DNA from 3 places in the Nonomuraea gerenzanensis genome. Region 1 is predicted to be linked to each of the others. Evidence: riboswitches for the same ligand, from Rfam matches in the RefSeq annotation. Region 1 holds a riboswitch; each other region holds the start of a gene.
What was found. Region 1 has a riboswitch for cyclic di-AMP ahead of LCN96_RS17670 (C40 family peptidase). Riboswitches for the same ligand answer to the same signal wherever they lie in the genome.
Positions count from the first base shown of each region.

Region 2: another riboswitch for cyclic di-AMP. It lies ahead of LCN96_RS20355 (CHAP domain-containing protein); the one in region 1 lies ahead of LCN96_RS17670 (C40 family peptidase).
Region 3: another riboswitch for cyclic di-AMP. It lies ahead of LCN96_RS47825 (C40 family peptidase); the one in region 1 lies ahead of LCN96_RS17670 (C40 family peptidase).

Region 1 covers NZ_CP084058.1:3,672,956-3,679,940, forward strand. Annotated here, with positions in the region: gene LCN96_RS17650 (response regulator) at 1-410, shown strand, start outside; gene LCN96_RS17655 (phosphotransferase family protein) at 392-1,468, opposite strand; gene LCN96_RS17660 (NYN domain-containing protein) at 1,703-2,935, shown strand; gene LCN96_RS17665 (C40 family peptidase) at 3,020-3,994, shown strand; cyclic di-AMP (ydaO/yuaA leader) riboswitch at 4,364-4,526, shown strand; gene LCN96_RS17670 (C40 family peptidase) at 4,600-5,124, shown strand; gene LCN96_RS17675 (gluzincin family metallopeptidase) at 5,224-6,045, shown strand; gene LCN96_RS17680 (M48 family metallopeptidase) at 6,057-6,985, shown strand, end outside.
Region 2 covers NZ_CP084058.1:4,273,516-4,280,500, reverse strand. Annotated here, with positions in the region: gene LCN96_RS20370 (hypothetical protein) at 1-274, opposite strand, end outside; gene LCN96_RS20365 (aldo/keto reductase) at 373-1,194, shown strand; gene LCN96_RS20360 (Gfo/Idh/MocA family protein) at 1,281-2,234, shown strand; cyclic di-AMP (ydaO/yuaA leader) riboswitch at 2,359-2,497, shown strand; gene LCN96_RS20355 (CHAP domain-containing protein) at 2,510-3,217, shown strand; gene LCN96_RS20350 (DUF6928 family protein) at 3,393-4,163, shown strand; gene LCN96_RS20345 (alpha/beta fold hydrolase) at 4,168-5,031, opposite strand; gene LCN96_RS20340 (CGNR zinc finger domain-containing protein) at 5,123-5,677, shown strand; gene LCN96_RS20335 (ABC transporter ATP-binding protein) at 5,687-6,985, opposite strand, start outside.
Region 3 covers NZ_CP084058.1:10,273,143-10,280,127, forward strand. Annotated here, with positions in the region: gene LCN96_RS47810 (Uma2 family endonuclease) at 1-111, shown strand, start outside; gene LCN96_RS47815 (branched-chain amino acid aminotransferase) at 142-1,239, opposite strand; gene LCN96_RS47820 (3-isopropylmalate dehydrogenase) at 1,466-2,503, opposite strand; cyclic di-AMP (ydaO/yuaA leader) riboswitch at 2,602-2,746, shown strand; gene LCN96_RS47825 (C40 family peptidase) at 2,879-3,412, shown strand; gene LCN96_RS47830 (SSI family serine proteinase inhibitor) at 3,471-3,869, opposite strand; gene LCN96_RS47835 (class I SAM-dependent methyltransferase) at 3,970-4,785, shown strand; gene serA (phosphoglycerate dehydrogenase) at 5,205-6,794, opposite strand.

The sequences.
Region 1 (6,985 bases):
TGCTGACCACGTTCCACGCCGACGCGCACGTGCTGCGGGCGCTGCGGGCGGGGGCGGCCGGGTTCCTGCTGAAGGACATCGCGCCGGGTGACCTCGTGCAGGCGATCAGGAAGGTGGCCGCGGGCGAGCCGATCCTCTCGCCGGCGGTGACGCGGCAGCTGATCACCCATGTCTCCGACGGCGGGGTGGGGGAGCGGGGCGAGCGCGCCAGGAAGCTGCTCGACCGGCTCAGCGAGCGGGAGCGCGAGGTGGCCACGGCCGTCGGGCAGGGCAAGTCCAACGCCGACATCGGGCGCGAGCTCTACATGAGCGTGCCCACGGTCAAGGCGCACGTCTCGCGCATCCTCACCAAGCTGGGCCTCAACAACCGGGTCCAGGTGGCGCTGCTGGTCTACGACGCCGGCTCGTAGCCCGCCAGCAACTGCTCGATGGTGGCCCGGTGCAGCACCAGGTCGTCGGGGTCGTCCGGCAGGGGCAGCTCGCCGAAGCGGATCCGGCGCTGCCAGATCCTGGCCATGATGACGCCGTGCCGCAGGGCGGCGTACATCTCGTAGAAGTCCAGGTCGCGGGGCTCGTAGCCGGTCAGCTCGCGGTAGGTCGCGCAGATGTCCTCGCGCCGCATGAACTCCGGCATGCCGGGCAGGCCGGCGCCGATCGTGATGTCCTGGAAGAACCGGTGCAGGAAGATCATCCAGGAGAGGTCCAGCTCGGGCGGGCCGACGGCGGCCATCTCCCAGTCGAGCACCGCGACCGGGTCGAAGCCCCGGTACATCACATTGCCGACCCTGGCGTCGCCCCAGGTCAGCACGTCGGGGCCGGGGTCGTCCGGCCAGTGCGCCTCCAGCCAGCCGAACGCCCGCTCCAGCAGCGGGATCCGGTGCTCGCCGTGCGCCCACTCGTAGTAGGCGCGCTGCGCCTCGACGTGCGCGCGCAGCCCCGCCCTGCCGAACGGGGCCAGGTCCTGCGGGGTGAACGCGGTGCGGTGCAGCGCGGCCACGACGCCCACGGTGGCGTCCTGCAGCCGCCGCTGGTCGGCGGGGGAGGCGTCGTGCAGCCAGCCGCCGAACGTGTACGGCATCACGTCGGGCGGCACCTCACCCTCGGCCCGCTCCATGACGAAGAAGGGCGTGCCCAGCGGGCCGGGGTCCGGCTCGAACCACAGGGCCCTGGGCGCTGGGATCCCAGCTTTTTCCCTGGCCAGCCGCATGATGTGAAACTGGGCCCGCAGATCGTAGGAGGGAAAGACGGGAACGGCTTCCACCGCAGGTGCCAGCCTGGCCACGCAGCGCGTACTGCGCCCGTCCCAGGTGGCGGTGAAGAACAGAGTCTCGCTTGACAGGCCGTTTTCCGACGGTCTGGACATCTCGGACACCGAGACGGTCGCGCCGACGCGGGCGCTGAGCCAGACGGTGGCACGTTTCCGCAGTTCTTCCAGGTCGCGAGTGGAAGTGCGCAACTGTTCCGGCACGAGGGGCCTCCCGGTTGGACATGTGCCCTTCGTCAGTCGTATACCCCCTAGCAAGCGCTTGTCCATACAGGGGCGGCCGTTACGGTCAGGTACGCAACAGCCGTACCCTTGTCTGAAAGGGCATGTCACGAAGGGACAAGTGGGATGAGTTCAGCGGGTGAAGGCCTGTCTCGCCCGCTTCCCGAGCAGGTGCGGCTCAATGTCGTGGATCTGGCCTCCCAGGTTCTCGGCACGATGCCCACTGCCACCATCCCGCCACCGCTGCGCGGCATCGCCAAGTTCGACCCCCGCAAGCGGGCCAAGCTGGGGGGCGCGCCGATCGCGGCGCAGCTGGAGAACGACAAGAAGTTCCGCGAGCTGGTCGCCGAGTCGGTGGCCGCCGGGTGGCCGGAGCTGGTCGCGTCGCTGGCCGAGGGCAACGTGCCCCCGGCCGCCGACCCCGTGCTCGTGGCCGCGGCGGCGTACCTGACCAGGCCGCCCGGCTGGGCGGAGATGATCGAGACCGCCCGCGCCGACCTGGAGCAGTCGGCGGTGGCCGCCGAGGACCACGAGCGCGAGGAGACGGTCACGCGGCTGCGCGAGCAGCTCGCCGCGCAGAAGAGCGCGGCCAAGGAGGAGGTCGACCGGCTGCGCGAGCAGCTCAAGGCGGCCCGCGCGGAGAACTCCGACCTGCGCCGCAAGCTGCACGACGCCCGCGAGCGGGCCAAGGCCGCGGCGCGGCGGGCCGAGGAGACCGAGCGGGCGGCGGAGGAGGCCAGGTCGGCCGCCACGGCGGCGGGCAGCGCCGGCGAGTCCGAGCTGCGCCGGCTGCGCGAGCGGCTGGCCGACGTGGAGAAGCAGCTCGAGGCCTCGCGCCGGGCCGCCCGCGAGGGCAGGAGCATCGAGGACGCCCGCATCAGGGTGCTGCTCGACGCGCTCCAGGACGCCTCGGCGGGGCTGCGCCGCGAGCTGGCCCTGCCCACCACGATCAGCCGGCCCGCCGACTCGGTCGCGGCGGTCACCGGCGAGCGGCCCGGCGTGCGCGGGGTGCCCGCGCGGGCCCTGGCCGACGACGACCCGCAGCTGCTCGACCAGCTCCTCGCGCTGCCGCAGGTGCATCTGATCATCGACGGCTACAACGTCACCAAGACCGGCTACGGCACCCTCACCCTCGCCGACCAGCGCACCCGGCTGATGACCTCGCTGGGCGGGCTGGTGGCGCAGACCAGGGTCGAGGTGACCGTGGTGTTCGACGGGGCGGAGCTCAACGCGCCCGTGCAGGTGGTGGCGCCGCGCGGGGTGCGGGTGCTGTTCAGCGCGCCGGGCGAGATCGCCGACGACCTCATCCGCCAGCTCGTCCGCGCCGAGCCGTCCGGCCGGGCCATCGCCGTGGTCTCCTCCGACCGCGAGGTGGCCGAGTCCGTCAGGCGGATGGGTGCCAGACCCGTTCCGTCTGGTTTGCTGCTGCGCCGGCTCGGCCGCGCGTAAATTACGAATTGGTAGGTTTGGCGTTACCCCGCCTGCCACTTCTGTACTATTTCGCCCCAGGTGTAATCCCTGGGAGGCGATACAGTGAGGTTTGGCCGGGTGCCGGTGGCCGCGGGTCTCGCGTTCGGACTGGTGCTGTACCCGACGGGAGCTGCCCTCGCTGATCCACGGCCTACGCTGGCGCAGGCCAAGGCGAAGCTGGAGAAGCTGAACGACAAGGCCGACAAGGTCGTCGAGCAGTTCAACCAGGCCAACGAGCGCTACAAGAAGGCCAAGAGCACCTACACGAAGCTGAACGACAGCTACAAGCGCAAGCTTGAGACGGTCGCGGACCTTCGTGCGCAGGTGATCGGGATGGCCGTCGAGAGCTACAAGCTCGGCGAGGACGTCACCTCCTGGCCCGGCCTCTTCAACTCCGACAACCCCAACGCCATGCTCTCCGGCTGGGCCGTGGCCGGGCAGCTCTCGCAGGAGCGGGCCGAGAAACTGGCCGTCTTCGACCGCGAGAACAAGGGCCTGAAGGCCGAGCGCGACAAGGCCGAGGTGGCGCTGGACGAGGCGGACGAGGAGCGCGACGCCGTCGAGAAGGAACGCGCCGAGATCCGCAAGCTGATCGCCCAGCAGAAGAAGCTGCTGGACAGGCTGGGGGCCTACAACCCCGGCAACCCCAACAGCACGGGCATCAAGTACACCGGGCCCGCCTCGGGCAGCGCCGCCGCGGCGCTGCGGTTCGCGTACGCGCAGGTGGGCAAGCCGTACATCTACGGCGGTACGGGGCCGCGCGGCTACGACTGCTCCGGCCTCACGCAGGCGGCCTGGGCGGCGGCAGGGGTGTCACTGCCCCGGACGACGTGGCAGCAGTGGGCCTGGGGCGCCAGCCGGAAGGTGGACCTGAACGACCTGCAGCCCGGCGACCTGATCTTCAGCGAGGGGCTCGGGCACGTCAGCATCTACGCGGGGAACGGGCAGATCGTGCACGCGCCGCAGACGGGTGACGTCGTCAAGGTCGTCAAGCTCTCCTCCTACGGGCGCTCCCTGGTCGGCGCCGTCCGCCCGTAGCCTGCCGTCTACGATTCGGCGTCGTAGATCCGTCGGGAGCGCTCCCAGTGGCGTTGCTCACGTTTGAAGTGTGTCAAATGTGACTTAAGTGACTTTTGGGACCTGACAATCAAGGCGTTCGCGAAGTGTGAGCAGGGTCACATTATGGTAACAGAACCTGGTGTTCCAGCAGGGGTTTCGACCTTGACTCCACTCCTTGTCTGATCTTTACAACCTGACTCACCTTTTGCCGTTCCTTGACCTTTCGGCGTAGCTTCTGGCGTCGTCGCGGTGAACAAGCCATGGCTCCGCGAACCGGCATCGGTCCCTCCCGATGTGAGAGATAAGAATCCGCCGGCCGCTCCCGACATCCCCAATCGACACGATCGGGCATGCGGCCTGCCGAATCCGTGCAGCCAGGAGGCACGGAGCCGGGGACCCAGCGATCCCAGTTCCCCAGGGATCAGGGGTGAATCGGCGCGCCATCGCGCCGTAGGGCGACTTCCAGGCCCGAATCCGTCAGCTAACCCGGTAGGCGTTCGTGGAAGACTCAAGGAGCAATCCTGTCCAGTCCCCTGCAGAACCCCCGCCTGTCCCGCCTTGCCCTGAGTGGCGTAGCACTCACGATGACCGTGACGGCCGGAGGTCTGGTCCTCCATGCCCCCACGGCTCAGGCGGCGACGACGAGCGACACGGCCGCCCTGACGACGGTGAAGGCGGAGACCACCGCCAAGACGTCCAAGAAGGCCACGGCAGCCCAGCGAGGGGCAGCCAAGCTCGCTCGGCAGCAAGCCAAGGCCCGCAGGGCCGTCTCTGTGGCCAAGAACCAGATCGGTGACCCGTACAGGTACGGAGGCACAGGGCCTGGTTCGTTTGACTGCTCCGGTCTCGTCCAGTTCGCCTGGAAGAAGGCCGGGGTCAAGCTCCCGCGCGTGGCGAGCAGCCAGTTCGCCCGCACCAGGCACAAGGTCTCCTGGCGCAAGCTGCGGCCCGGTGACCTGATGTTCTTCAGCGGGCTCGGCCACGTGGGCATGTACGTCGGCAAGGGCAAGATGATCCACTCGCCACGGACAGGCGAGCGGGTACGCATCGACAAGCTGAGCGGATGGCGCCGATCGTCCTTCGTCGGCGCGGTTCGTCCCGGCATGTGAAGAAGCCCCGTCCGGATTCTTGGAGGATTTCCTGGATTCGGACGGGGCTCTCGCACGTTCGGCGCCCGCACCAGGGCAGGGGCACTACGATCGGGCATCGTGTTCGAGCAGGTGAGCCGGCGAGCCGTGGTGGCGGGCCTGCTGCTCCTGCTTCCCGCCGCGGCCACTCCGCCGCCGGGTTCCCCCATCCTGCCTCCCGAGCTGCGCGACCTGTGGCCGGGACGGCCCGCGGCGGTCAGCCGCGGCGCCCGCGCCACCGTGGCGGGCCCGGCCACCGCGCCGCCCGGCCTGCTCGACGAGCTGGCACGCAGGGCCGACAGCGCGGGCAGGCGGGTCTCGGCCGTCCTCGGCAGGCCCGTACGCCCCCTCGTCGTCGTGCCGGAGTCCAGCCGCGACGCCGCCCGCCTGGCCGGGGTCGGCCGGGTAGACGGGCTGGCCGCCGTGGCCGACGGCCGGCGCGTGATCGTCGTGCCCGAGCCGTTCGCCACGCTCACCCCCACCGGCAGGGACGTCGTCCTGACCCACGAGCTGACCCACGTCGTGGCGGGCACCGACGGCCTGCCCGTCTGGCTGTACGAGGGGTTCGCCGACTACGTCGGCTACCGCGACGCCGGGCTGCCCGTGGCGACGGCCGCCGCCGAACTGGCGGCCGAGGTGCGGGCCGGGCGGCTGCCGAGCGCTTTGCCCGGGCCTGCGGCTTTCGCGGCGGACGGGCGTGACCCGGACCGGCTCGCCCGGGCGTACCAGGAGGCCTGGCTGGCGTGTCGCTTCCTCGCTGACCGGTTCGGTGAGGGGACCCTGGTGAGGCTCTACCGTGCGGCCCAGGCCGGAGGCGTCGATCGGGCGCTCGCCTCGCTGGGGCTCTCCGTCGCCACGCTGACCGCACGGTGGCGCGCGTACGTGCGGGAGCGGCTCGGATGAGGGGGAGGCAGATGAGCGATCGAGAAGACACTGACGACGCGGCACGGGAAGGCGAGGTGACGGACGGCGCGCTGGCGGCCGTGGGCGCGGCCGGCCATCCGGAGGAGGACACGGCACGGAGCGAACGCACCGCTCACGGAGAGGCGGGCGCCGGGGAGGCGCTGAGCGGCTCCGGCGGCTCCCGGGAGGCGTCGAGCGGCCGGGGCGCGGGCGAGCACTGGGGCGACGCGGCGGAATCGGAGGACGCCGCACACCCCGGACGCGCGCCGGCGGACGCCGCGCACCCCGCAAGCGCGTCGGAGGACGCCGCGCACCCCGGAAGCGGAAGCGCGGGCGACGCCGAGCCGTCCGCGCCGGGGCATCGTGGAGAGGTACCCGTGACAGGAGCAGCCCCCGACAGCCGAGCCGCGTTGCGCCCGGCGGCCATCGCGCTCGTCCTGCTGGGCCTGCTGATCGTGGCCGTGGCCGCCTTCAGCACCCCCTGGCAGGTGCTGACCGGCGACCCGCCGGACCCGGCACGCGACTTCACCGCCGCCCAGATCGCCAGATCGCAGGCGTTCGACGCGTCCACCACCCTGCCGAGCTACCTCTCGCTCGCGCTCACGATCATCGTCGCCGGCATCCTGGTCGCCACCCCGTTCAGCGCCAAGGTGCTGGGCAGGCTGAAGGGCCCGTGGTGGGCGCGGGTGGTCCTCGGCGCCCTGGTGATCACCGCGCTCGCCGAGCTGGTCAGGTGGCCGCTCGCCATCTGGGTCGAGACGATCCTGCGCGACTACGGCCTGTCCACCCAGGACTGGGGCGGCTGGGCCGGCGACCGGCTGAAGAACCTGGGCGTGGAGGCGGTCCTGCTCTGCGTCATGCTGCTGGCCCTGGTGGCGCTCGCGCGCAAGGTCAGGCGCTGGTGGATCCCCGCCGCGATCGGCGCGTTCGTGCTGACGGT
Region 2 (6,985 bases), 600 kb from region 1:
CCGGCCGGGAGGTGAGCCAGCGCAGCTGCACCTTGCCGGAGAAGGCGTCCCCCACGGCCTGCACGCGCCTGGGCATGCGCTCGCGCGGCTCGGCCAGCACCAGCCCGTCCGGCAGTCCCAGCGAGCGCAGCTCGCGCCGCGTGGCCTTCAGCGGCCGCAGGCCCGCCCGTGGCACGACAGCCGTCTCGGGGCCGAGAAGCCCGGCGTGGTGGGCCTCGACGGCGCACAGCATCTGGAGCGGGGACTCCACCCAGGCCGACGCCTGTTCGACCACTCGTTGCCCTCCCAGCGGGGTGATGGCGCGTTAACGACCGCTTCAAGCTAGCCCCACCGCCTTAAGCCCTCAGAAACGCGGCGTGAACAATGGAGGGTATGAATTCGCTCATGCTCAACACCGACGGCGTGCAGATCCCGCAGCTCGGATACGGGGTCTGGCAGGTCCCTGCCGAGGAGGCCGAGCAGGCCGTCACCACCGCGCTCAAGGCCGGCTACCGCCACATCGACACCGCCTCCGCCTACGGCAACGAGGAGGGCGTGGGGCGGGCCGTGCGCGACAGCGGCCTGCCGCGCGAGAAGGTGTTCGTCACCACGAAGCTGTGGAACGGCGACCACGGCCGCGCCGAGGCCGCCTTCGACGAGAGCCTCGCCAGGCTGGGCCTGGACCACATAGACCTGTTCCTCATCCACTGGCCCGTGCCGCAGCAGGACAAGTACGTGCAGGCGTGGAAGGCGATGGAGAAGATCTACCGTGACGGCCGCGCCAGGGCCATCGGGGTCTCCAACTTCACGGTGCGGACGCTCACCCGGCTCATGGACGAGACCGGCATCACACCCGCCATCAACCAGATCGAGCTGCACCCGTACCTGCAGCAGCGCGAGATGCGCGCCTTCCACGAGGCCAACGGCATCCTGACCGAGGCCTGGAGCCCGCTGGGGCAGGGCAGGGGGCTGCTGTCGGACCCGGCGCTGTCGGTGCTGTCGGGCAAGTACGGCAAGACGCCCGCGCAGATCGTGCTGCGCTGGCATCTGCAGCTCGGCAACGTGGTGATCCCCAAGTCGGTGACGCCCGCGCGGATCGCGGAGAACATCGACGTGTTCGACTTCATCCTCGACACCGAGGACCTGTCGGCCATCGGGGCTCTGAACAAGGGGCAGCGGCTGGGGCCGGACCCCGACACGTTCAACATGACCTGAGTGACGGGCGTGACATTTGTGACGCCACGCCTTTAATTACATATCCCCCCATAACTCTCTCTTTACCTCCCATATAACATCTCCGGGTGCGAGACTTCACTTGGGGAATTGCGGCCACCGGCGGGATCGCCCGTACCGTGGGGGCCGCCATCGCGGCGGAGCCCGGCATGCGGGTGGCCGCCGTCGGCTCACGGGATCTGGCCAGGGCGCGGGCCCTGGCCGCCACGCTGGGGGCGGAGTCGGCGTACGGCTCCTACGAGCAGCTGTGCGCCGACCCGGGGGTGGACGCGATCTACGTGGCCACCCCGCACGCGCAGCACCTTCAGGTGGCCGAGCCGGCCATCGCCGCGGGTAAAGCCGTGCTCTGCGAGAAGCCGCTGGCCGCCACCGTGGACGACGCGGAGAAGATGGTGCGCCTGGCGCGCGAGGCGGGCGTGTTCCTGATGGAGGCGATGTGGACGCGGTTCAACCCGCTCATCCAGCTCATCGCGGCCGATCCGCGCTTCGGCGAGCTGCGCTCGGTGCAGGCCACGTTCGGCTTCGCCGCGCCCTACGACCCCGCCCACCGGCTGTGGGCGCCGGAGCTGGGCGGCGGGGCCCTGCTCGACCTGGGGATCTACCCGTTCGGGCTGGCCCAGCTGCTCCTCGGCATGCCCGCTGACCTGCGCATCACCGGCTCCCTGGCCCCGAGCGGGGTGGACGCGGAGGCGGCCGGCGTGTTGCTCTACCCCGGCGGCGCACACGCTCTCGTGGCCGCTTCATTGCTCGGGAATTACCCGAACACGGCGTGTGTTGTAGGTACTCAGATGCGGGCGGACATCCCGGCGCCGTTCTGGGCTCCGCAGCGGATCGTTCTCACCGGGCCCTCCATGGAGCCGGAAGAGCACGTGCTCGATCCGGCGGACAACGGATACGCCGGAGAGCTCCGCGAAGTCCGCGCCGCCACGGCCGAAGGCAGGACCGAATCCTCGATCATGCCTCTTGACGAATCCCTTGCCATGATGGGGCTTCTGGCCGACGCTCGCAGGCAATTCGCCTAGCCGGGCTTTTATGGATTTGTAATCCTCTTGCCTCATGTATTACCTTATGGGGCAACTCGGGGCATACGTCCGGTTTGTCCGGCTATGTCAGACCATCGCAAGAAAGATCGCAAATCGCAGGATAGTCCTGCGACCGCTGAATCCGCCTCCTGGCGGAACCGGGGACCCATGTGTCTTTGGGGCGAATCGGCACTCCGGTGCCGTAGGGCAGCTTCCACGCCCGAGCCCGTCAGCTAACCCGGTAAGCGGCATGGAAGCAAGGAGCACCTCCCTCGATGGCCAAGCACCGTTTCAACGCTGTCTCGAAGACCAACATCGCCCGCGCCGCCCTCGGCGCCACCGTCATCGCCTCGGCCCTCGGCGTCAACGCCATGACCGCCAACGCCGACACCGCCACCGGCGTCGCCGCGGCCACCGCCGCGAAGCACCCGGCCACCGCCATCGCCGCCCACAAGGCGGGCGCGGACGACCGTACCGAGACCAAGATCAACGTTACCGCTGACCAGGTACTGGCCATGGCCAAGGCCCAGGTCGGCACCAGCGAGAACGCCGCCGGCGGCGGCACCAAGTTCCAGCAGTGGTACGCCGCCTCGCAGCGCGCCGGCGAGACCGTCGCCCGTGACGGCGGCAACCGCGCCGCTTACCTGAACGCCGCCTGGTGCTCGATGTTCGTCTCCTGGGTCGGCGAGCAGACCGGCGCCCGCCCGCAGGTCGGCTGGGACGCCTACACCGTCGCCCACGCCAAGTGGTTCGCCGCCAACGACCGCTTCGGCACCGTCGCCAAGCCCGGCGCCGTCGTGTTCTTCGCCTGGGACGGCGGCAAGAGCCTGAGCGACATCCAGCACGTCGGGTTCGTCGTGAAGGACAACCAGAACGGCACCATCTCCACGATCGAGGGCAACACCGGCAACGGCAAGGTCGAGGAGCGCATCCGTCCGAAGTCGCAGGTCGTCGGCTACGGCTACCCGCAGTACGCTTCCTGACGGAACGTTCCAGGCGCGAGCACGAGCCTCCGCCTTCCATGCGACGCGACGAGCGCGCGTCCCCACCTGGGGGACGCGCGCTCGTCGCGTTCTCAGGGCTTCGCCGCCGCGGGCTTTTGTCGGACGGGCTCGCTACTTTGCCTCTTCCGAGCACCCGCCTCCGAAGGAGCCCCGCATGGGAGCCAAGACCGGCGTCATCGCCTACTCCTCCCCCGGCAACCCCCTCCCCCGCCTCCTGCGCACCCCCGGCCGCCCGGACGAGACCGCCACCAGGGCCCTGATCGAGCGGTCCTTCCCCGGCTGGCACATCACACAGGCCGAGCCCGGCAACCTCCTCGACCACATCCGCCCACCCGAGGACCTCGCCTACGCCACCAGCTTCCCCGGCGTGGACCTCGTCTGCTGCGACCACTTCATGATCGACAACCCGTCGCAGCTCCCCGCCCACCTCATCGAGGCCGGCAGGGGCCGCCGGCTCGTCCTGCACGCCATGCACAGCGTCGTCGACTGGCTGGCCTTCGCCGTCTGGGAGGACGGCCGCCTCATCCGCTCCCTCAGCCTCTCTCCCGACAGCGGCGTCATCGAGAACCTCGGCGACCCCTTCCCGTTCGAGCTGCCCTACTGGAACGGCGAGCACCCCGTCCTGCCCACGCCCGGCCGGCCGGACGAGGGCCCGTACCCGCTGCCGTTCCACCCGCTGGAGCTCGGCGAGGACGCGCTGCGCGAGTTGCTGGGCTTCACCATCGAGGGCTCGATCGAGCCGGACGACGCGGAGCCCGAGGACGTCGAGCTGCTCGGCTTCACCGTCATCGACCCGGACGGGCCGGCCCCCGAGGAGCGGCGCGCGCAGACCGAGGAGCTGACGGCGCAGATGGGCGAGCCCAGGATCTTCCGCTACCAGCCCGACGGCTCCGTCAAGGAGGTCACCTGGGACGACTTGGGCTGACGGATCAACCCCACACCCGGTCGAGGAAGCCGCCGATGAGCGGCGCGATCTCCGGCAGGTGCGTCTCCAGCGCGAAGTGCCCCGTGTCGAACAGATGCAGCTCCGCCTCGGGCAGGTCGCGCAGGTAAGCGCGCGCTCCCGGCTCGGGGAAGAACGGGTCGTGGCTGCCCCACGTGATGAGCGTGGGCGGCGTGTGCTCGCGCAGCCACGCCTGCCACCTCTCGTAGCGGGCCACGTTGGAGTGGTAGTCGAAGGCGAGCGCGACCTGCGCCTCCTTCCGGCCGGGCAGGTCGAGGAAGTGCTGGTCGAGTGTCCAGCCGTCCGGGGCGATCACGGACGGGTCGGGGACGCCGGTCTCGTACTGGCTGCGGGTGCCCTCCAGGGTGAGCAGCTCGCGGATCGTCCCCTCGGCCCCCGGCGTCTCCGGGCGCAGCGCGACGAAGTCCCGTGCCCCGTCGGACAGGCCCTCGGTGTAGGCGTTGCCGTTCTGCACCACCAGCCCCGCGATCCACTCCGGGTGCCGCTCCGCCAGCCGGAAGCCGACCGGGGCGCCGAAGTCGAAGACGTACATGGCGAACCGGGTGAGCCCGAGCGCGCGCACGAAGCCCTCGGTGACGTCGGCGAGGCGGTCGAAGGTGTAGGTGAAGCCGTCCGGGGTCTCGGTTTGGCCGAAGCCTGGGTAGTCGGGGGCGATCAGCCGGTAGCGGCTGCCGAGGGCGTCCATCAGGCGGCGGAACTGGTGTGAGGAGGACGGGAAGCCGTGCAGGAGGAGCAGCACGGGGGCGTCGGCGGGGTCGGGGCGCGACTCACGGTAGAAGACGCGGACGCCGTCGATGTCGAGGTGCCGGTGGGTGATCTCAGGCAGCATCAGGCTTCCTAATTCCTTTGGGGCGGGATGATGCATTAGGTATAGCGTGAATTCTTCTAATGGGTCAACCCGGCCATGTAGCATTAGAGACATGAGTGATCTCGACGCGCTGACCGGGGAGCCGCTGGCTCTGGACCTGGTGAACACCCGCACAGCCGTCGGTGATCTGCTGGCGACGCCCGAGGACCTGCGAGGCTGGCTGCGGCTCCAAGCGGATCGGCTCCCGCCGACCGGTGAGCTGACCCATGACGACCTGGCCGCCGTGCGGCGCGTGCGTGAGCACACCGCCCGCGCCCTCGGCCACGCCCGGCGCGGCACCGAGCCACCGGCGGCCGACCTGGAGGCGCTCAACGAGGCCCAGCGCGCCGCGCCCGCCATCACCGAGCTGTCCTGGAGCGGCGCGGCCGTCACCGCGACCCGCCGCCGCGCCGACGGCCAGGCCGGGGTGCGGCTGGCGGCCTGGCTGGCCGAGGCGGCGGCCGAGTTGCTGGCGGATCCGGCCGTGACCAGGGTGCGCGAGTGCGAGGCGGACGACTGCGTGATGGTGTTCCTGCCCGCGCATCCGCGCCGCCGCTGGTGCTCGGCGGCCCGCTGCGGCAACCGGGTCCGGGTCGCCCGCCACTACCAGCGGCACAAGCCGGCGTGACAGCCTCGCTCAGGCCGGGTACGCGTCGCGCTGCACGGTGTACAGGTCGGCGTACGGGCCCGGGCTGGCGATGAGGTCGGCGTGGGTGCCCCGCTGGACGATGCGGCCGGCGTCCAGGACGACGATCAGGTCCGCCGTGCGCACCGTGGGGAAGCGGTGGGTGATCAGGAGGGTGACGGCGCCCGGGTGACGGCGAGCCGCCTGCGCGTAGCGGGCGAAGACCGCGCTCTCGGTCGCGGCGTCCAGGGAGGCCGTCGGCTCGTCCAGGACGAGGAGGAGCGGGGAGCGGCGCATCGCGGCGCGGGCCAGGGCGAGCTGCTGCCATTGGCCGCCGGACGGGCGGTGGCCGCGCTCGAAGGTGTCGCCCAGCTCCGTGTGCAGGCCGTCCGGCAGAGCCGCGATGAGGCCGCTGGCGCCCGCGCGGGCCATCGCCGCCACCACCGCCGCGTGCTCGCCGAGGCGGGGCAGGTCGCCCACGCCGACCGTCTCGGCGGCGGTCAGCTCGAAGCGGGCCAGGTCCTGGAAGACGGCGCTGACGCGCTGCCGCCACGCCTGCGGTGTCAGGTCGTGGAGGGGGACGTCGTCCGCCCGGATCTCGCCCCGGTCGGGGTGGTAGAGGGCGCACAGGAGCTTGGCCAGGGTGGTCTTGCCCGAGCCGTGCGCGCCGACCAGGGCGACGGTGGCTCCGGCGGGCAGGTGCAGGTCGAGGTCGTGCAGGATCCGGCGGGTGGTGCCCGGGTAGGTGAAGGACACCCGGTGCAGGGTGATGCCGTCGGTGAGCCGCTCCGGAAGGCGGGCGCCTGCGCCTTCAGGCGGCGAAGACCGGCGGGCGTAGGTGCGCAGCCAGGTCAGGCGGGTGGCGGCGCGCAGGCCCGCGGTGACCGCGCCGAAGTGGAACGCGAGCCGCGACGCCTGCGTGACGAACTGCACCCCCACCGTGGCCACCAGCACGAGATCCCCCGCCGTGGCCAGCCCTTCACGGGCCAGCCAGGCGACGCAGCCGAGGGCTGCCACGTACCCGCCCAGGAACGTGGCCGAGCCCGCGAACGTGAGCAGCCCCGCCCGGATCCCGGCCCGCGCCTGGACCTCCGACACCTCCTCCCAGTGCCGGACGGCCATCCCGTCCAGGGCGGGCGCGGCGCCGCTGAGGCGTACCTCCTTGGCGGGCTCCGCGGCCGTGACCGTCTCCGACAGGTGCTGCTCCAGCCGACCGGCCTCGGCGGTGCGCTCGGCGGCGGTGTCGAGGTGGCTCGCCGCGCGGCCCCGTACCAGCAGGGACGGCAGGACGGCGCCCCCGAGCAGGAGCGG
Region 3 (6,985 bases), 5.4 Mb from region 1:
AGCGAGCCCGGTGGCCGCGCATACGGCCGGGAAACGATCGCGAGCGTCGCCGAGCCGCTGTTCCTGCCGGCGCCGTGGGAATTGTCGCTGCATATCGGCGAATTCTGGTGAGCCCGCCGCACGGCGGGCTCACCGGGAGGATCAGCCGATCTTGTGGATCCAGTCGTGGGTGTCGGGGCGGGCGCCGTACTGGATGCCGACGAGCTCCTCGCGCACCCGCATCGTCACCGGGCCGGGCGTGCCGTCGGCCACGGTCCACGAGCGGTCGGCGCCCTTGACCGTGCCGACCGGCGTCACCACGGCCGCCGTGCCGCACGCGAACACCTCGGTGAGGTCGCCGGAGGCGCTGGCCTGCTGCCACTCGTCCACCGTGATGAGCCGCTCCTCGGTCTCCAGCCCCAGGTCGCCGGCCAGCTCCAGGATCGACTCGCGGGTGATGCCGGGCAGCAGGGTGCCGGTGAGCGAGGGGGTGACGAGCTTGTCGCCGAAGACGAAGAACAGGTTCATCCCGCCCATCTCCTCGACGTAGCGGTGCTCCTGTGCGTCCAGCCAGACCACCTGGTCGCAGCCGTTCTCCACCGCCTGCCGCTGCGCCACGAACGCCGCGGCGTAGTTGCCGCCGCACTTGGCGAAGCCGGTGCCGCCGGGGGCGGCGCGGGTGTACTCGGTGGACAGCCAGACGGAGACGGGCTTGATGCCGCCGGTGAAGTACGAGGCCGCCGGCGAGGCGATGACCATGTACTTGTACGTCTTCGACGGGTAGTTGACGCCCAGCCCCGCCTGAGTGGCGATCATGAAGGGGCGCAGGTAGAGGCTGTGGCCCTCGGTGGTGGGCACCCACTCCTTGTCGGTCTGGACGAGCAGCTCCAGCGACTCAACGAACGTCTCCTCCGGCAGCTCCGGCATCGCCATGCGGGCGGCCGAGCGGTTGAAACGGCCGGCGTTGGCGTACGGGCGGAACGTCACGATCGAGCCGCTGATCTGCCGGTAGGCCTTCAGGCCCTCGAACAGCTCCTGCGCGTAGTGGAAGACCGAGGTGGCGGGGTCGAGCGAGAGCGGGCCGTACGGCATGAGCCGGGCGTCGTGCCAGCCCTCGCCCTCGGTGTAGTCGATCGAGATCATGTGATCGGTGAACGTCTGCCCGAACCCCGGGTTCGCCAGTACCTGCTCCCGCTCGGCCGCGGTGCGAGCGTGGTCGGATAGCTGCACGTCGAAGCTGAGCTTCGGAGCGATGGTCATGACGGCGGTCCTTCTCTCTACGGTCTACCGAAATCTACCGGAATCCGGTCACCCGTCCGGGAGCTGTCGCTTCCGCATGGGCGGTTCGTACTTCCTATTGTCTCGCTATATGGGATGGCAAGCGGCGGATGGGGTGGTTGGCCCGATTACCGCCTTGACCTGGGAACACGAAAACGCGCCCGGCAGTCCTCCTCGGACCGCCAGGCGCGTACGGGGCTAGGCGGTCCTAGCCGGATACTCGCGCGGTGATGTCGTCGCCGATCTCGCTGGTGCTGCGGCCGGCCCGGCGCTCGGTGATGTCGTCGGCGACCGCCCGCTCGACCCTGGCCGCCTCGTCGTGCAGGCCGAGGTGGTCGAGGAGCATGGAGACCGACAGGATCGTCGCGGTGGGGTCGGCCTTGCCCTGGCCGGCGATGTCGGGGGCGCTGCCGTGCACCGGCTCGAACATGCTGGGCGCCGCGCCCTCGGGGTTGATGTTGCCGCTGGCCGCCAGGCCGATGCCGCCGGCGATGGCCGCGCCGAGGTCGGTGATGATGTCGCCGAACAGGTTGTCGGTGACGACCACGTCGAAGCGCTCGGGCTGGGTCACGAAGAACATGGAGGCCGCGTCGATGTGGCAGTAGTCGGTGGTGACCTCGGGATACTCCCCTGCCACGCGGTCGACCGTGCGCTGCCACAGGTCGCCGGCGAAGGTGAGCACGTTCGTCTTGTGGACGAGGGTCAGCTTCCTGCGCGGGCGGGACTTGGCCTTGTCGAAGGCGTAACGCACCACGCGCTCGACGCCGTGGGCGGTGTTGAGCGACTCCTGGGTGGCGATCTCGTGCGGCGTGCCGCGCCGCATGACGCCGCCCGTGCCGGCGTAGAGGCCCTCGGTGCCCTCGCGGACCACGATCATGTCGATGTTCGCGGTCGGCGTGTCGGCCAGCGGGGTCGCCACGCCGGGGAAGAGCTTGACCGGCCGCAGGTTGACGTAGTGGTCGAAGGCGAACCTGAGCCGCAACAGCAGGTCGCGCTCCAGGATGCCGGGGGGCACGCTGGGGTCGCCGATGGCGCCGAGCAGGATCGCGTCGTAGCCGCGCAGCTCTTCGAGCACCGCGTCCGGGAGCGTCTCACCGGTACGGTGATAGCGGGCGGCCCCCAGGTCGTAGTGGGTGGGCTCGATCTTCGTGCCTACTGCCTCAAGGACCTTGAGCCCTTCGGCGACGACCTCGGTGCCGATGCCATCCCCAGGGATGACGGCCAGGCGGATGTTACGCGACTCCATGACGGCAACCATACCGGCTCGTCTCGCCTGACGAACACACCATCTCACCTCGCGGACGTCCGGTTTGGGGGGATTGCGACCTTTTGACCGTTTCGTTAGAGTCCGTCGAGCCTAATCCGCGCAGCAGCTGCGTGGAGCCGGGGACCCATCTTTCCCCCCGGGGCGAATCGGCGGTATCGCCGTAGGGCTGTCTTCCAGGCCCGAGCCCGTCAGCTAACCCGGTCGGCCGCATGGAAGGACAGTCTTCTGTCTCGCATCGCCATCGTCCTGGCAGCGGCGTCTGCCGGACTCATCCTGGCCACCCCGGCCGCACAGGCAGCCACCGGCGACAACCTCGCCGCCAAGCCCGCCGAGCCCGTCAAAACCGTCAAGTCCGTGAAGTCCTGGAAGTCCGTGAAGTCCGTCACCGACAAGGACGACACCACCCTCACCGGCGCCGAGATCAAGCGCATCAGGCTGGCACAGGCGCCCAAGCCCGCATGGAAGGTCGCCCTCGACTTCGCCATGACCAAGCGCGGCATCCCCTACGTCTGGGGCGGGACCAGCGACTCGGGTTACGACTGCTCGGGGCTGATGCTCCGGGCGTACGAGAAGGCCGGCATCGACCTGCCCCGCACCGCCCGCGAACAGTACGGGGCGTTCTCCAGAAAGATCGACTGGACGGAGCTGGAACCCGGCGACCTGGTGTTCTTCAGCAACCTGGGTCACGTCGGAATGATCTCCAAGCCCGGCTACATGGTGCACGCGCCGCACTCGGGCGACGTGGTGAAGGAGGAGAAGCTGTCGAGCTGGCGCAGGCAGGCCTTCGTCGGCGCGGTCCGGCCCGACCCCAAGGGCGTGCGCCGGTGGGCCCAACTGCTGGAGGAGCGCCGCGAGCCCGTCCCCGCCTCGCTGACCGCCACCCTCTGAGCACTACCGGAAAGAGCCAGGGCGGCCCCGCTTTCCCCCGCGGGGCCGCCCGTCCCGCTCAGCCGACCCTGGGCACGATCGGGGCGGCCAGCCGCTCCGCGAAGCACGGGTTCGGATAGTCCTCGGCGAAGTCCTTGGGCTCGCCGCGATAGTCACCCCTGATCTGCACGTGCACCGGGTCGAAGATCTTCGGGCACGGCTCGCCTGGCTGGAACCTGAGGCGGTCCAGGTCGCCGCCGAAGTCGTCCAGCATGCCGCAGGCGGCTCGCGGGTCGGGGTGGATGCCGCCCGCCGGACCGCAGGTCAGGATCCACTGCGCGGTGCTGCCGGCGTGGTGGGTGGTGATGCGCAGGTAGGACTCCTGCGCCTGGGCGGGCGCTGCCAGCAGCGCAGCCGCGGACAGAGCGGGCAGGGCGACGGTCACGGCACGACGGATCACGCTCAGGGAAGCGCGCATGGGGGAACCTCCTGCATGGGTGAATACGCAGAGCGACGTTACCAACACTCTCCGTATCCACAGGGGCAGGTCTTCGTACCCTGGGCGTACCGTGTCGGGTATGTCCCCCGAGAAGGTGCACCTGACCGAGGAGAAGGCCACTCTCCTCGCCACCCTGTACGGCAGGGCCCTCGACGCCCGATCCCCGCACCCCATCCTCGGCGACCGGCTGGCGGCCGAGACGATCGAGCGGATCGACCACGACTTCGGCAGCACCGGGCTCGACGCCAAGATGGCCAGGGCCGTGGCACTGCGGGCGCGCCTGGTCGACCGGTGGGCGGGCGAGTTCCTCGCCGCGCGCCCGGACGCGACCGTGCTGCACCTGGGCTGCGGGCTCGACACCCGCGTCCACCGCATGGACCCGCCGCCGTCCGTGCGCTGGTACGACGTGGACTACCCGGAGGTCGTCGAGCTGCGCCGGCGGTTGTTCCCCGAGCGGCCGGGCCACACCCTGATCGGGACCTCCGTCACCGACCTCGGCTGGCTGGAGCAGGTGCCCGCGGACGCCCCCGCGCTGGTCGTGGCGGAGGGCCTGTTCTACTACCTCGACCCGGTGCAGGGCCCGGCGCTGGTGCGGGCGATCGTGGACCGCTTCCCCGGCGGCGCCTTCGTCTTCGACGCCCTGAGCCCGCTCGGGCTGCGGCTGCAACGGCTCAACCGGCCGGTGCGCAAGGCGGGGGCGACGATGCACTGGGCGATCGACGGCCCCGCCGAGCTGCTGGCCATCCATCCAGGGCTGCGCTGCCTGGAGGCGCTGAGCGCGTTCGACATCGACGGCTTCAACCGCCTGTCGGCCACGCACCGGGCGGTGGGCACGATCATCAAGCTCGTGCCCGCGCTGCGGCGGACGGCGGTCTTCTACCGGCTCGAATTCTGAGGGGCGCCGCCGTTGTCGCGGCGGTCCAGCGCGGTCTGCAGGGCCTCGGCGGCCTCGTCCTGCTGCTCTTCCGTACGGTTCCAGGCATACATGTCGTACATGTGACTCAGCTCATCTCGCGGACGCGTTTCCAGTGGGAAGCCGGACTCCGGTCGCGAATCCGACCGGGCCTGATCTCGTGGTCCGGGTCACGGACCGGACGAAAGGGACTTATTGGCCGACACAACGCCGCTCTCCGCGGCGGGTCGTCGACCTGCCCTAACAGGCCCCGCCGCGGCAGGCAATGAGTACGAACACCTGGCGCATTAGCAGCCACAGTACCCGAGGATCTGCTCGGAAGTCCTACTATCTTGCATGCTGAGACGCAAAGGGCCGCCACCCGGAACGGGTGACGGCCCTCGACGAGGCTCCGGCGGAGGTCAGTCCTCCAGGTCCACCGAGCGGCCGCTCTCGGCGCCGATCTCGGTGCCGATCTGCTCGACGACCTCGGCGGGGATGGCCGAGTCGACGGTCAGCGCGATGAGCGCCTTGCCGCCCTTGGTGTCACGGGCCACCTGCATCGAGGCGATGTTGATGCTGTGCTCGCCGAGCAGCCTGCCCACCACGCCGACGATGCCGGGGCGGTCGGTGTAGGTGTAGAAGCACAGGTGGGCCGTCGGCTCGATCTCCATCTCGTAGCCGTTGACCTCCACGATCTTGGTGATCTGGCGGGGGCCGGACAGCGTGCCGGAGACCGAGACGGTGCGGCCGTCGGCGAGCACGCCGCGCACGGTCACGACGTTGCGCCAGTCGGGGCTCTCGGAGCTGGTGACCAGCTCGACGGTGATGCCGCGGTCCTTGGCCAGCAGCGGCGCGTTGACGTAGGTGACCTGCTCCTCGACCACGTCGGCGAAGACGCCCTTGAGCGCGGCCAGCTCGATCACCCGCACGTCCTGGGCGGCGATCTCGCCGCGCACCTCGACGTCGAGCTTGGTGGCCACCTCGCCGGCCAGCGCGGTGAAGACCCGGCCGAGCTTCTCGGCCAGCGGCAGGCCCGGCTTGACGTCCTCGGCGACGGCGCCGCCCTGGACGTTGACCGCGTCGGGCACGAACTCGCCCGCCAGCGCCAGCTTCACGCTGCGCGCCACCTGGGTGCCGGCCTTCTCCTGGGCCTCGTGCGTGGAGGCGCCGAGGTGCGGCGTGACGACGACCTGGTCCAGCTCGAACAGCGGGCTGTCGGTGCAGGGCTCCTTGGAGAAGACGTCGAGGCCCGCGCCGGCGACCCGGCCCTCCTTGATCGCCGAGTAGAGCGCGCTCTCGTCCACGATGCCGCCGCGGGCCACGTTGACGATGCGCACGCTCGGCTTGACCTGGTGCAGCTCCTTGTCACCGATGAGCCCGATCGTCTCCTTGGACTTGGGCAGGTGAACGGTGAGGAAGTCGGCCTGCTTGAGCACCTCTTCGAGGCTCAGCAGCTTGACGCCCATCTGCGCGGCCCTGGCCGGCGGCAGGTAGGGGTCGTAGGCGATCAGCTCGACGCCGAACGGCTGCAGGCGCTGCGCCACGAGCTGGCCGATCTTGCCGAGGCCGAGGATGCCGACGACCTTCTCGTCGAGCTCGACGCCGGTGTACTTGGAGCGCTTCCACTCGCCGTTCTTCAGCGCGGCGTGCGCCTGGGCGGTGTTGCGCGCGCTGGCCAGGATGAGGGCGATCGTCTGCTCAGCGGCGCTGGTGATGTTGGAGGTCGGGGCGTTCACGACCATGACACCGGCCTTGGTGGCCGCCTCGACGTCGACGTTGTCGAGACCGACCCCGGCGCGGGCGACCACGCGCAGCTTGGGCGCCGCGGCGATGGCCTCGGCGTCGACCTGGGTGGCGGAGCGCACGATGAGCGCGTCCACGTCGGCGAGAGCGGGCAGGAACTGGGAACGGTCGGCGCCGTCGGTGTGGCGGACCTCGAAATCAGCTCCGAGTACGGCGAGGCCAGCCTCGGACAGCTCCTCTGCGACCAGAACGACGGGCTTGTTCACGTCTGTGCATCCTTAAGGCACGGCGGAGGGGGGTCACCGTCCACGGAACCCCCCGGCGGTCCCACAGAGTGTATCCGCAGCTTGTGAACGTATTCACGAGGGGCCACCATGTGAGACGGATCCCGGCGTACCCACCTCCCGGCAAACTCATCCACTCCGCTCACATCTTTGTCTTGATCGGGAGATTTATT